DNA from 2 places in the Pseudothermotoga thermarum DSM 5069 genome. Region 2 is predicted to be linked to the other one. Evidence: riboswitches for the same ligand, from Rfam matches in the RefSeq annotation. Region 2 holds a riboswitch; the other holds the start of a gene.
The links. Region 2 has a riboswitch for fluoride ahead of THETH_RS10270 (hypothetical protein). Riboswitches for the same ligand answer to the same signal wherever they lie in the genome.

Region 1: linked by a shared signal. The riboswitch ahead of THETH_RS08025 (hypothetical protein) and the one ahead of THETH_RS10270 (hypothetical protein) in region 2 are both predicted to bind fluoride.

What each region holds. Positions count from the first base shown of each region.
Region 1 is NC_015707.1:1,601,964-1,608,241, reverse strand. Features, by position in the region: gene THETH_RS08050 (DUF438 domain-containing protein) at 1-699, opposite strand, end outside; gene THETH_RS08045 (alkaline phosphatase) at 814-2,103, opposite strand; gene THETH_RS10950 (hypothetical protein) at 2,276-2,830, opposite strand; gene THETH_RS08035 (inorganic phosphate transporter) at 3,077-4,042, opposite strand; fluoride riboswitch at 4,183-4,243, shown strand; gene THETH_RS08025 (hypothetical protein) at 4,372-4,890, shown strand; gene THETH_RS08020 (AAA family ATPase) at 4,857-5,804, shown strand; gene THETH_RS08015 (DUF58 domain-containing protein) at 5,794-6,278, shown strand, end outside.
Region 2 is NC_015707.1:490,477-496,754, reverse strand. Features, by position in the region: gene leuB (3-isopropylmalate dehydrogenase) at 1-876, shown strand, start outside; fluoride riboswitch at 1,259-1,319, shown strand; gene THETH_RS10270 (hypothetical protein) at 1,384-1,734, shown strand; gene THETH_RS02505 (MutS-related protein) at 1,727-2,950, shown strand; gene THETH_RS02500 (MutS-related protein) at 2,925-4,415, shown strand; gene THETH_RS02495 (ArsB/NhaD family transporter) at 4,417-5,748, opposite strand.

The DNA of each region.
Region 1 (6,278 bases), 930 kb from region 2:
TAAAAGCGTTGGATAGAAAATGTTGTTTTCTCTGAAGACCATGTCGACTATAGCCGAGGAAAGCTGATAGGCCTTTTGCTTTAAAAGATCAAAGAAGCTTTCAGATGGATTTTCAACGTTTTTGTGAAGAAATTCAGCAAACAGTTTTATCGAAGCTCTGATTTCGTCGTGTTTCGTCCAAAGCACCGTTGGTACCGCTGTGATCCCACGTCGTTCGATGTGTGGAAAAATTATCATTTCCTCGCGCGTGTAATGAGTTTTACCTATTTGCTCAAGTTGTTTTAATTGTTTAACAAGTTGATCGTAAAGCATTGATCTTTGTGTAGAATCTTGCGTGGATGAATAAGCGACTGCCAGCATATTGAAAACTTCGGCATCCTTAACTATCTCTAAGTTTTCCAGATAAAGCGTTTTCACTGGATGACCATCTGGCAACGCTTCAAATTGTTTGCTGGCATGTGAAACAGCTTTTCTGAAAAGCTCAACGTGTACGTCGCACATTTTTGCAATTTCTTTCACCGTGATTCCTTCTTTAAGTAATTCTTGTTCGATGAGCGGAATTTCAAGTGGGGAAATACTTGAAAGGAAGTTTTCAAACTCCTTTTTGACCGCTTCCAGATCTTCTCCAGCATGAAGGCGCTTCAAAAATTCTTTAATCATCTTCTTTTTGTATTCGCTGTTTTGCAGAAACTCACTCATATTCTTACCTCCTTTCAATTCAATGATAGAATCTGTTCGAATGACTTTCTGTAACATCGGTTACAAAAAAGCCGGTGCTTAAAGCACCGGCTGTAAATGCATTTTTAAAAGGACCTATTTTGCTGCAACTGGTTTTGGAAAACTTAGTGTATGCAATCCAAGAAGTTTCATGATAGTTTTGGCAACGTCGGTGTTGTCCATAAAGCCAACAAATTGTTCTGCACCAGGTCCAAAGGCAAAAACAGGCACAGGCGCAGCAGTGTGATCGTGTGTTGTCCAACCGATTCTCAATTTCTTGCTGACGACTTCGCTTAGCGCATAAGACTTGTTAGAAGCATTCTTGACGTAGTTGAATTCGTCCTGAGATATCTCAACACCGAAGAATTCCATAGCTTGCCCCTTAAATGTTTCGTAGTCGTCGAGCTTCACCTTGCTCAGGAAATAATCAGCTGTTCCTTTAACTTTTCTTGCTTTTTCAACCTCAATAGTATATCCACCGTTTGAGAGAGAAAGTCCTCCAGTTTCATGATCACCAGTGACAACAACCAATGTGTTGCCGTTCCTTGCAGCAAAATCGAGCGCAACTTTTACAGCGTTGTCAAATTCGATCATTTCTTTCCATGTCCAGAAAACGTCGTTTGCGTGGCAAGCCCAATCGATTTGAGAGCCTTCAACCATCAAGATGAATGGTTCACCACTGGAAGAAAGAATTTCCAAAGCTTTTGCAACCATTTCGTCCAAAGTTGGCTGTTCGCCCGATCTAACTGGCACTGCATCCAAATGACTTGGTGCAAACAACGCCAAAAGCTTGTCGGATTTGACTGATTGAAGTTCAGACTTTTTGGTCACATAGGTGTACCCTCTTGCTTTCATCTGCTCGATCAAATTCTTTCCATCCGTTCTTCTTCCACCTGCATCGGTTGGTAAGAACCAAGCGTATCCCCCACCCATTATGACGTCAACCTTTGAATTTGCAAGTTGTTCTGCCAATGTGAATTCATCATCTCTGTTTGTAACATGACCATAGAATGCAGCTGGGGTTGCGTGAGTGACCCTGCAGGTTACAACAATACCAGTTTTAAAACCACGTTCTGCCGCAAGTTCAATCATGCTTGGAACTGGTTCTCCATTTGGAAGGACTCCTATGGCTCTGTTTAAAGTTTTAAAACCACTTGCAAGTGCCGTACCAGCTGGAGCTGAATCGGTGACCCAAGAATCGTACGAATAGGTTGTAGTTAGACCGGTGTACGGCATCTTCATGATGTTGAGAATTTTGCCTTCAAGGATACTTGCCAGAAGAATTTGGTTTGCCGCCATCCCATCGCCAATCATGTAGATAACGTTGAGTGCGAAGACACTGAAGCACAGACTAACCAGCAAAAGAACCGCCAAAAACTTCCTCACAGTACCCACCTCCTTACATTTGGATTCACTGAAATTAGGACCTGTCAACTTAAGAAGGAAAACTGTACTAATAGAAGAAATGGAAATAGCCACTTCACTATGTCCTCATCCCTCCTCTTGTACCATAACCTGCTTATGTTAAAACGCCTCAGCCTGTACCTCGTTATCCCTATCACGCTCTCAACAAGACTTCTTTCCCCAAACCTCTCATGCTCGTGTTCCCAATATCCCATATTCTTTTTTCTCGCTTCCCAGTACCATGGCCCTGTGGAGAGCATAAACAGCAAGATAGAGCGAGTAAGGATAAAAAGTGGGGGATATTTTGGGAGTGTTGAGCTATTGGAGTTAAGCGTATATTTGCACAGGAAGAACCTGAGGGAGACAAAATGGAGGAACGGGATAATGAGGGTAAAGGGATGTATGTATGAGCTGAACCAGATGTTTCAACTGAGGTATTTTGTCCAGACACAAAATTCACCCTAAGTCTCATCACCAAGCTCGCTTTGTCCTTCTCTCGCGTTTTGCTGACCAACGCATAGATCACTTTCTTCCTCTTAACCTCATTTATGTTCACCTTCATCTCGTCTATAGCTACTACTGCATTGCCTTCTATCTTCTCAGCAAATATCTCTTCTTTCATCCTTGTCCACCATTTCCTCAAGGCTTCATGACTGACTCCAATTATGGCTGCTGCCTTCCTTAATGCAAGTTCATACTTTCGCCTCATGTGGAACTCTTTGTCTTTGAAAAAGGTTTGGTATAATTTGGTATAGGTACTCGGTGATATATGTTGTTGTAACTTTCATCTTTACGGGAACCTCCTTTCGGTGAGAAGGTTGGTTCCCGTTTATTTTATCTTATTCCCCAGCTTAAGTTGACACCTCCAATTATAGAATAGACGGTTTTAAATCAGCTTGTAAACTGGCAAAGCTTGTTTTACAATTTTTTTCAAAGGATTTTAGAATTCGAATTATCACAGTGTTTGAGTCAGCTGAAAAATTGCTTCAATAACGCTTTTCAAAGTGTATGCAATCAATCCTGCTGCGGCGGGTACTTGAGTCCAACCGGCAACGATTTTGTACACAAGTTTTGGGTTGCTTAATCTTTCGCCTTTTGCATACCCTGCGCCGATCACACTTCCAACTATGGCCTGAGTGGCAGAGATTGGTATACCAACCAAGCTAAAAATCCAAACGGTAAAAGCTTGACCTAGAATGGCAATCATTGATGAAAAGTGGTCCAACTCTATTATACCCTTTCCCACAGTCATCATAACCCTTTTGCTGAAAGTTAAAAATCCAAAAGCTATACTCAAACCTCCTAGCAAAGCAGCTTGTGGAATGGTGAGCAAATTCCCAACGAAAACACCTGTCACGTTTGCAACGTTGTTCGCCCCAAGCGAATAAACACCGTATATACCTGCAACCCAAGTCAAAATTCTTATAGTTAAATCTTGATACTGGACTTTTTTGATTTTTCTAAAGATTTCAGAAAGAAAAACGTAGATTAAATAAGCGACCAACATAGCAGCAAGGGGTGTTAATATCCAAGCGGCAAAGAATTTTATCAAAGAAAACCAGTTGAAACTCAAAAAACCTTGATTTTTAACACTAATACCAATTATCCCACCAAGAATAGCTTGCGAAACTGATGCAGGAAGCTTAAGCCAAGTCATTGTGGTGACGACAACTGCGCCAGCAAACAACGCACAAGCAGCGTCCAGTGTGGAAAAATTTGCAAGCGTACCTATGTTCTTCAAGCCAGGTGCACCACCAACAACTGCTCCAATGACGATGAATATAGAACCAACAACTACCGCTTTGCGGTAGCTTATCATACCGCTTCCAATGGATGGACCAAAGCTTGCCGCTGGAGCACTTGCTCCAAGTGACCAACCGAAGAAAATGGCGGGTAAAAGGTAAAGTATTGCCAAGGTCATCACCCCATGTCACAAGCTGCGTCACGTAAGGTTATTTTACTTCAAAATCACATAAAGTTTGCAGTACTTTCTTGTTTATATCGATGAAAAGGTTTTATACTGATCTGTAACAAAAAATGTGCTAATATATGTTCAGACCAAGTTTTATCGGCGATGGAGTCCGCCGTAAAATGCCGTAAGGCTGATGACTCCTACCCAATTTTTCGGTAGGAGTTTTTTTCTTAAAAGAGGAAAAATGCAAGCAAGAAGTATAGCCGAATCAAAGGCTTTAGAGTGGTTGGAAAACAAAGAACCAGAGTGCCCTGTGTGTGGAATGGTGAACAACGCAATTGAAGGTTTGTTCAATTCCATTTTGTATGAACTGGTCAACGATCCTGTTGTTAGAGCACAACTTAGAGAAGGAATTTGTCAAAGGCATGCGGACTTGTTTGTTGATTTTTTTGTCCAAGCACCCAGAACACGGTATACTTGGTATATCGATAATCTACGAAGATTTGCTCTCGACAAGAATTGATCAACTTAGAACGGATCAACCATTGCCAAAAAAATGTTTCTTTTGCCAATACGAAGAAAGTAAAACTGTTTTTTGTTTGGATCATTTCCTTGCGGTTCAAAAAACTTTGCCTACTCACAACGCAGACAAATTAAAAACTATACAGCTTGGGAAACTTCAAAACCTGAAAGAACAACTAACGGAAGTCATTAGAAAACACGATTACAAAAACAAAGAATCCATTGGGTTGGAAGCAAAAGCCTATAGATATGTTGCAAAATTGATAGCAAACTTGAATACGTCGTTTGGGAGGATGAAAACATGGCAACTTTGGAAAAATTCGCGCGAAAGATAATAGAAAACGTGTCGAAAGTCATCGTTGGAAAAGAAGACGTGATTAAAAAAATTCTTGCGGCGATGTTGAGCGATGGGCATGTACTGTTGAACGATGTGCCTGGTGTAGGTAAAACCATGCTTGCAAGGTCTTTGGCTGCCTCAATTAACTTGTCGTTCAACAGAATTCAATGTACACCTGATCTTTTGCCAAGCGATGTGACAGGTTTAAACATCTTGGATACAAAGCAAAACGAATTTGTTTTCAAAAAAGGGCCGATTTTCACAGATATTATTTTGGTGGACGAGATAAACCGCGCAACTCCAAGGACACAGTCGGCTTTGCTTCAAGCGATGGCTGAAAAACAGGTTACGGTCGATGGTGTAACCTATCATCTTTCACCGCACTTTTTCGTGATAGCAACGCAAAACCCAATCGAGTTTGAAGGTACTTTTCCATTACCGGAAGCCCAACTTGACAGGTTTGCCATCTGTTTGTCCGTAGGCTATCCAGAAAAGGACCAAGAAATAGAGATGTTAAAAAGGTTGAAAAAAGTCCATCCTATAGAAACGATTGGTCCTGTTTGCGATGTTCAAGAACTTCAGCAAGCGAAAGAAGAGGTTAAAAATGTCTACGTGGACGAATCGATCTTGGATTACATAATAAGGATTGTCAAACGTACCCGAAACCACGAAGATTTAGCCCTTGGAGCTAGTCCTCGCGGCGCGATAGCTTTGATGCAGCTTTCAAGGGCTATAGCAGCGATGAACGGAAGAAATTACGTTTTACCCGATGATGTGAAGAGTATAGCGATTGATGTTCTTGCACACAGGATAATACTAAAACCCGAAGCAAGGTTGATGAGAAAAACCAAGCAAGATGTTTTAAATGAGATTCTTCAAACGGAGGAGGCTCCTGTGAAAGGTGAAGCTTGAGCTAAAGCGAATCAGCAGTTCTTTGGAACCGCTTGTCGGAATAACTGTTTTGTGTGCTGTTTGGAACGTATTTACCCTTAACGTATTTTCGCTGCTCGGTCTTGTTTTTTGTGGGTTTCTTTGGCTTGAATATTTCAACGCCAAAAGAATTCTCAGTTTGCTCATCATAGAACGTTATCCATCGAAGGCCAGGCTTTTCACCAACGAAGATCTTTTGATAAAGCACATTTTTGTTTCTCCGTTTGCAAACGTTCAAATAACTGTTAACTCACAAGTGAAGGTGGCGGATTTTTTGACTCACACCGTTCTTGAAAGGGAGATTCACTTAAAGAAAGACGAGCCAATCGAGGTGGTTTCAAAAATCTCTTTTGCAACGCGTGGTAAAAAACAACTGGCTGATTTGTTCGTAGTTTATGAACATCCGCTTTTATTTTTCAAAATTTGGGCTTTTTACGAAGCACAGCAGGAAGTGCT
Region 2 (6,278 bases):
CCAAAGTGGGATGATTTACCCTCTCATATGAGACCTGAAAAAGCTCTTTTGAAACTTCGAGAAGGTTTGAAGCTGTTTGCAAACATTCGACCGGTGAAGTTTTATCCGAACTTGGCTTTCAGTTCACCATTGAAAGAAAATTTACTAAAAGGAGTTGATTTGGTCATCGTTCGCGAATTGACAGGGGGACTTTACTTTGGAAAACCAAAAGGAAGGTTTGAAGAAAACGGCAAAGTCTACGCCGTCGACACGATGTATTACACGTACGAAGAAATAGAAAGAATAGCAAAGGTTGCCTTTGAACTTGCAAGAAACAGAAAGAAAAAGGTCACATCCGTTGACAAAGCAAATGTTTTGGAAACTTCTAGGCTTTGGCGAGAAGTTGTTCAAAAAGTTGCAAGCCGTTATCCAGATATAACTTTGGAACACATGTACGTGGATAACTGTGCGATGCAGCTTGTGAAAAATCCTGCTCAGTTTGACGTGATACTCACCGAAAACACCTTTGGAGACATTCTGAGCGACGAAGCAGCGGTTATAACAGGCTCAATTGGGATGTTACCTTCCGCAAGCCTTGGTGAAGGCTTAAAAGGTTTGTACGAACCAATACACGGTTCTGCGCCGGATATAGCGGGGATGAACATTGCAAATCCGCTTGGTACTATTCTTTCTGTGGCATTGCTTTTGAGATATTCTTTAAGACTTGAAAAAGAAGCGAATGCTATAGAAGATGCCGTCGAAAAAGTCATAGCAGATGGATTCATGACAAAGGATCTTTATCTGAACAACCCATCCGCCAAGAAATTGGTTTCAACCGAGGAAATGGGAGATATCGTTGTAGAGTATGTGAAACGTGAATATCACCGTGAAGAGTGAGAGAAAAGATCAACGGCTTGCATGCATTATTTCAAGTTTGAGACCGCAGTCTTTTTATTTATTTAAGGATATAGTATTCCTGCAAAACGGCACGGCAAAACCGACCAAAGGATCCTTTGGTCTATCTTCCATTGACTGCAGTCCGTCAATACAGTATACAGAGTGGAAAAATTTAACATCTGAGGATTGACAGGATGAATTGCCGAGTTCGAGTTGATCGAATAAAGCCAACTCAAGGCAAATGCCAAGATTTGAACGTTGCCGTAGGTCTTTACGCTTTGTTAAGAAGAAAGCAACATAGGATGTACTCGCCTTGCTGAATTGGCAATTGCAGAGCGTTGGTTGATCTGAAGAAAGATCAGGCCTAACCGTTTATGGTAAAATTAATTTGGGCGATGGAGTCCGCCTTTAATAGCCATGAGGCTGATGACTCCTACAGGTTGCGCTCAGCGCACACTTGTAGGAGTTTTTTCTTTTATAAAGCATTTTCACCAAGGTGGTGAAACGATGTTTTACAGCATACTTTTTCAAAATAAAGAACAGGAGATGCTTGTAAATAAGACAGAACCAGAGTGTTTTAAAGATTTGAACTTGGACAAGATCTTCGAACCGATCATAAGAAGAAAAAGGGAGTTTGATTTGCAACGGTTTTTCTACACGAATTTGCAAGATCCAAGTTTGATTGTTTACAGACAGGAGATCATGCGGGAACTTGAAGACAATCAGCTGCGTAAGGTTTTGGGAAGCTTTTCCGAAGAAATGTACAGATTGGATAAGCGGATGGCAGAGATCAGAAAAGCTCTTAGTTCAGAAGAAAGCTACGAAAACAATTATTTGACCCCGTGGATATATGCTTGATTGCGCTGAAACTTACTGCAAGGAAGTGTTGAACCTAACCGATTACCTGACAAAAAGAAGCTTGAAATCACAGGGACTTAAAGCTTTTGCGGAATATTTGTTTTGCTACACCAACTCTGAGCTTTTCAATGGACTCTTAGAATATGTCCAGAAGCTTCGAAAGGATTTTTCAAAGGTAGAATACTGTATGTTCATAAAAAACGGAACGATTCGGGTTAGAAAGTATGAAGGCGAATCAGACTTATCGAATCAGATTCTAGCGCTTTTTGAGAGGTTCAGACAAGGGGATGTGAAGGATTACCGGCAAAAGCTGACTGAGAATCCGGCTGCTGCACACGTTGAAGCTGCGGTGTTAGAGATGCTGTCAAAGCTCTACAAAGAAGTCTTTTCAAGCCTATACGATTTCTGTGAAAAGTATCTAAACTTTCCAGATCCTGCTATCACAAGATTTGCAAGGGAAATTCAGTTCTACCTTTCCTGGCTTGATCTCATTCAGCCTTTAAAAGACGCTGGCTTGCCGTTTTGTTATCCAAAGGTTTCTGAATCAACAGAACATCTGTACGGTTATGACGTTTTTGATCTTGCACTCGCATTTTCAAAGGTTGATAGCACTGTTCCTAACGATTTTGTCTTGAATTATCCTGAAAGAATAATAGTGATCACTGGACCAAACCAGGGAGGCAAAACAACCTTTGCCAGAGCCTTTGGGCAAATACACTGGCTTATGTCAATCGGCGTTTGTGTGCCCGGAACGGATGCGAAGTTGTATCTTTTTGACAACCTATTCACACATTTTCCAAGGGAAGAGGATGTTTCAAATCTCACCGGAAGGTTGCAAGATGAACTTTTGAGATTGCGTGAAATTCTTGAAAAAGCTACAAGCAAAAGCATCGTGGTGATCAATGAAATATTCACTTCGACAACACTTTCGGATGCATTAGCCTTGGGTGAATTGATGATGGATCATATTCTATATATAGGATCAATCGCCGTTGTTGTTACCTTTCTCGACGAACTTGCAACACGTTCTTCTGAAGTCGTCAGCATGGTTGCAACCGTCAGAGATGATGATCCTTCTCAAAGAACCTACAAAATTCTCAGAAAACCACCGGATGGTCTTGCCTATGCCATCCACATAGCGGAAAAATACGGACTGACTTATGAGAAGCTCTCCAGGAGGTTGAAGAGACATGAAAGTTCACCTCATGTTTCCTGACAAAGATTTCGATGCAGAATCTAAGCCTTGTTATGGTAAAGAAATTCTCATCTCAGATCTTGGGTTGGAACAAATCCTTTCAACCATGGCTCAAGGAGATGAAATAATCTACAAAGTCTGTTCCACAGCTTTTTTCAATCCGTTGTCCTGTAAGGAAGAAATACTCTACAGACAGGAAAACCTCAAAGATGCTTTGAAAAACTCTGATTCGGTCAGGGAACTATACAGGATAACCGTAGAAACGGAGCAACGGCGAAGAGAGTCGTGGTACTGGCTTGGATCGGTTTATCTGTCTGCAGTTTATTCGAATGCAGTTGGACTTTTGAAAATATACATCGACATGCTGATGAGATTGAGAAAAATCGCCGACAGCACAATACAAACTTTTCAATCTGATGGATTTCGAAATCTGTTGACAATGATTCAGAAAGAGTTGGATGACGATTACTTTCACAAAGTTCGTTCACTCTTGGATGAACTCAGTGAAGAAGGTATTTTGGTAAGTGCAAAACTTGGCAACTATCTACAAGGTGTCCAATATGTGATGCGAAGGAAAAAGAAAGACAGAGGTTATCTTTTGAAATGGATGTTTGCACCATCTTATACAATAGCACCACGGGACGATGCCGGTGCTATGGATTTGGAAAAACGACGTGCAAGGGCTATAAACCAGCCTGCCAATGCACTGGCTCAAGCTGCGGAACACTTGCAGGCTTTTTTCAACGTGCTTAGGCACGAACTGGCGTTCTACGTTGGCTGTTTAAACATAGCTGATAAACTGAAAGCATTGAACATGCCGATTTGTTTTCCTGAAATACTTCCGATGGATAGCTGGGATCGCTCGTGGAAAGGTCTTTACGATGTCGGTCTTGCGTTGGTTAAAAACAGCAAAGTTGTCGGAAACGATTTTGAAGCAAGAAATAAGAAACTCTATATAATTTCTGGTGCAAACCAAGGCGGTAAAACGACCTTTCTAAGAAGCATTGGACAAGCACAATTGATGGCTCAGTGCGGCATGTTTGTTGGAGCTGAGTCTTTTGCGGTTCCAATTCGAAAGGGTATATACACTCATTTCAAGAAAGAGGAAGATAGAACGATGAAGAGCGGAAGACTCGATGAGGAACTATCCAGGATGAACGAAATCGCAAACCGTATAGAACCTTTCTCGGTTGTTTTGTTCAATGAATCCTTCTTGGCAACGAACGAACGGGAAGGTTCAGAGATTTGCCGACAAATCACAAAGGCTTTGATCGACAACGATGTCGAAGCTTTCTCTGTCACACTTCTTTATCCATTTGTCAAAGCGTTCATTGATGATGAGAGTGCTCAATTTCTGATGGCAGAACGCCTTGATTCCGGCGAAAGAACCTTTAGAATGATTTCTGGAAAACCTGCCGAAACTGCCCATGGTATGAATTTATATCGAAAGATATTTTCCAGCAAGGTGCTAATTAATTCAAGGTGACTCAGAAAAGCAAAGCCAAAGATGAAGCAACTATCGTCACCAAAACGACTGGCAAGGTGTTTTTCACGAAGGTCTTGTTGTCCATTTTTATCCCATAATAGGCTAAGATTCTGGACCACATAAGACCAGCCAAAGCTCCCATCAAAGTTATGTTCCCACCGAGGTTTGAACCTATCACCAAAGCGTATGCGTATTTCAAATTCTCTATGCCCGCAACCTTCATGGCGTTTGCGAAAAGAATCGTCATCGGTTGGTTGATCATCAAATTTGCGGCAAAAGAAGTTATCAAAGCCATTAAAACTGTACCAAGCGCTTGATTTTTGAAATTGATCAAATTTCCAACGTACCTCGTAAGTCCGTACAAATTGAAGATGTACACAAAGACGAAGAATACCAAAACCAATGGGAGTATTTTCCAAGGAACACGTTTGAAAGTTTCAAAGAAGAAAGAAAAGTTTGCAGTGAACTTATCTTTCGAATCACTTGCAAAGCTGCTGGAAAAGATCAAGTTCAACACGGCGTATATCCCGCAGAACACCAGAATCGTTTTCCAAAGTTCAAGGTTGAAAAGATCTCCAAAGGCTAAGAAGCCGAAGAAGATCGCAAAAACAACTACGTTTAGGATCGAGTAATATTTGTTCACAATGTCTTCTTTTGGATCTTCTAACTGTGCGAGGGAAACTGCTTGAGGTATTTGCTTTCTGTAAATCAGAAAGAACATCAAGGTTGAAACGATTCCAGCAACAAGAGTTGGGAGAAGCATGTATTTTGCGTATTCAAAGAATCTCAACGAATAGGCTTGGGCTACTATCACATTTGTTGGATTGCCGATGTAAAAGATCATACTCCACGTGTTCGATGCGAAGAATATGGATATCAAAAAAGGTATTGGGTTTATACCGGAATACCTTGCTATGTAGGCAACGATCGGAGTCAAAGTGAGAGTAACTATGTCATTCGATGTGAATATCGTCATGATCGCTGTGAGAAAGACAAGGTTGAAATAAAGCCTTACGCCGTTCTCTTTACTTGCTAAGACAAGTTTGTAGGCAAAGTACTTTAGAACACCGGACATATCAAGAGAAGTACAAACATAGGCTGAGCCGAAGAAGATGATGAGTATTTGCCATGGCACTATGTTAAACTGAGGCATCAACGCATTTTTCACGGTTGAAATGGAGGCTATGCCAGATATAATGAGCAAAATTAGCACGAGGATTGAAACTCTGGCATAGTCAAGGACGATTTCTTTATTGCGAAACCTTAGCTTCGTTTCCCTCGTCACGAGAAAGATCGTTGCAAAAAACAGATTCAGCGCTATGATCAGTGACACAGCTGTTCCTCCTAGGATGGACGTGTTTACAGTATATGTATATCAGCAATGCGAAACAAGCTCATAAAGAATGGTTTTCATCATGATCATTTGAAAATGAAAAAAGTGTTTCAAAGTGCCACATTCATTTTTCGATTTGAACAAAACCACTGTGTTCTCCAAAAAAAGCATTCGCTTGAAGACACAATTTCAAACTGAGTGTGTTCGAAAAAAGTGCTTGCTTGTTCCAAAAATAAGATATAATCCTTAAAAACACTTCACCGAAGAAGACTCTGTATGAGGAGAAGATATTCACTCAAAAGATTATCCGTGAAGATGATTAAGAATTTGCTGCGACTTATTGAGGATATGGGTGAAGTAATATTTTTGTTGGCGTTTATTAGAAGAGCGTTTCTTTGTCGAGGCTTGTTTGAAACACTTTGATTGATGGGACAATAAGTGTATTCCTGATTTTTCGAACACACTCCTTACAAACTTGACAAATCAAATATTATTTGGTATTTTTTATAAAAATCAACCATCGAAAGGTT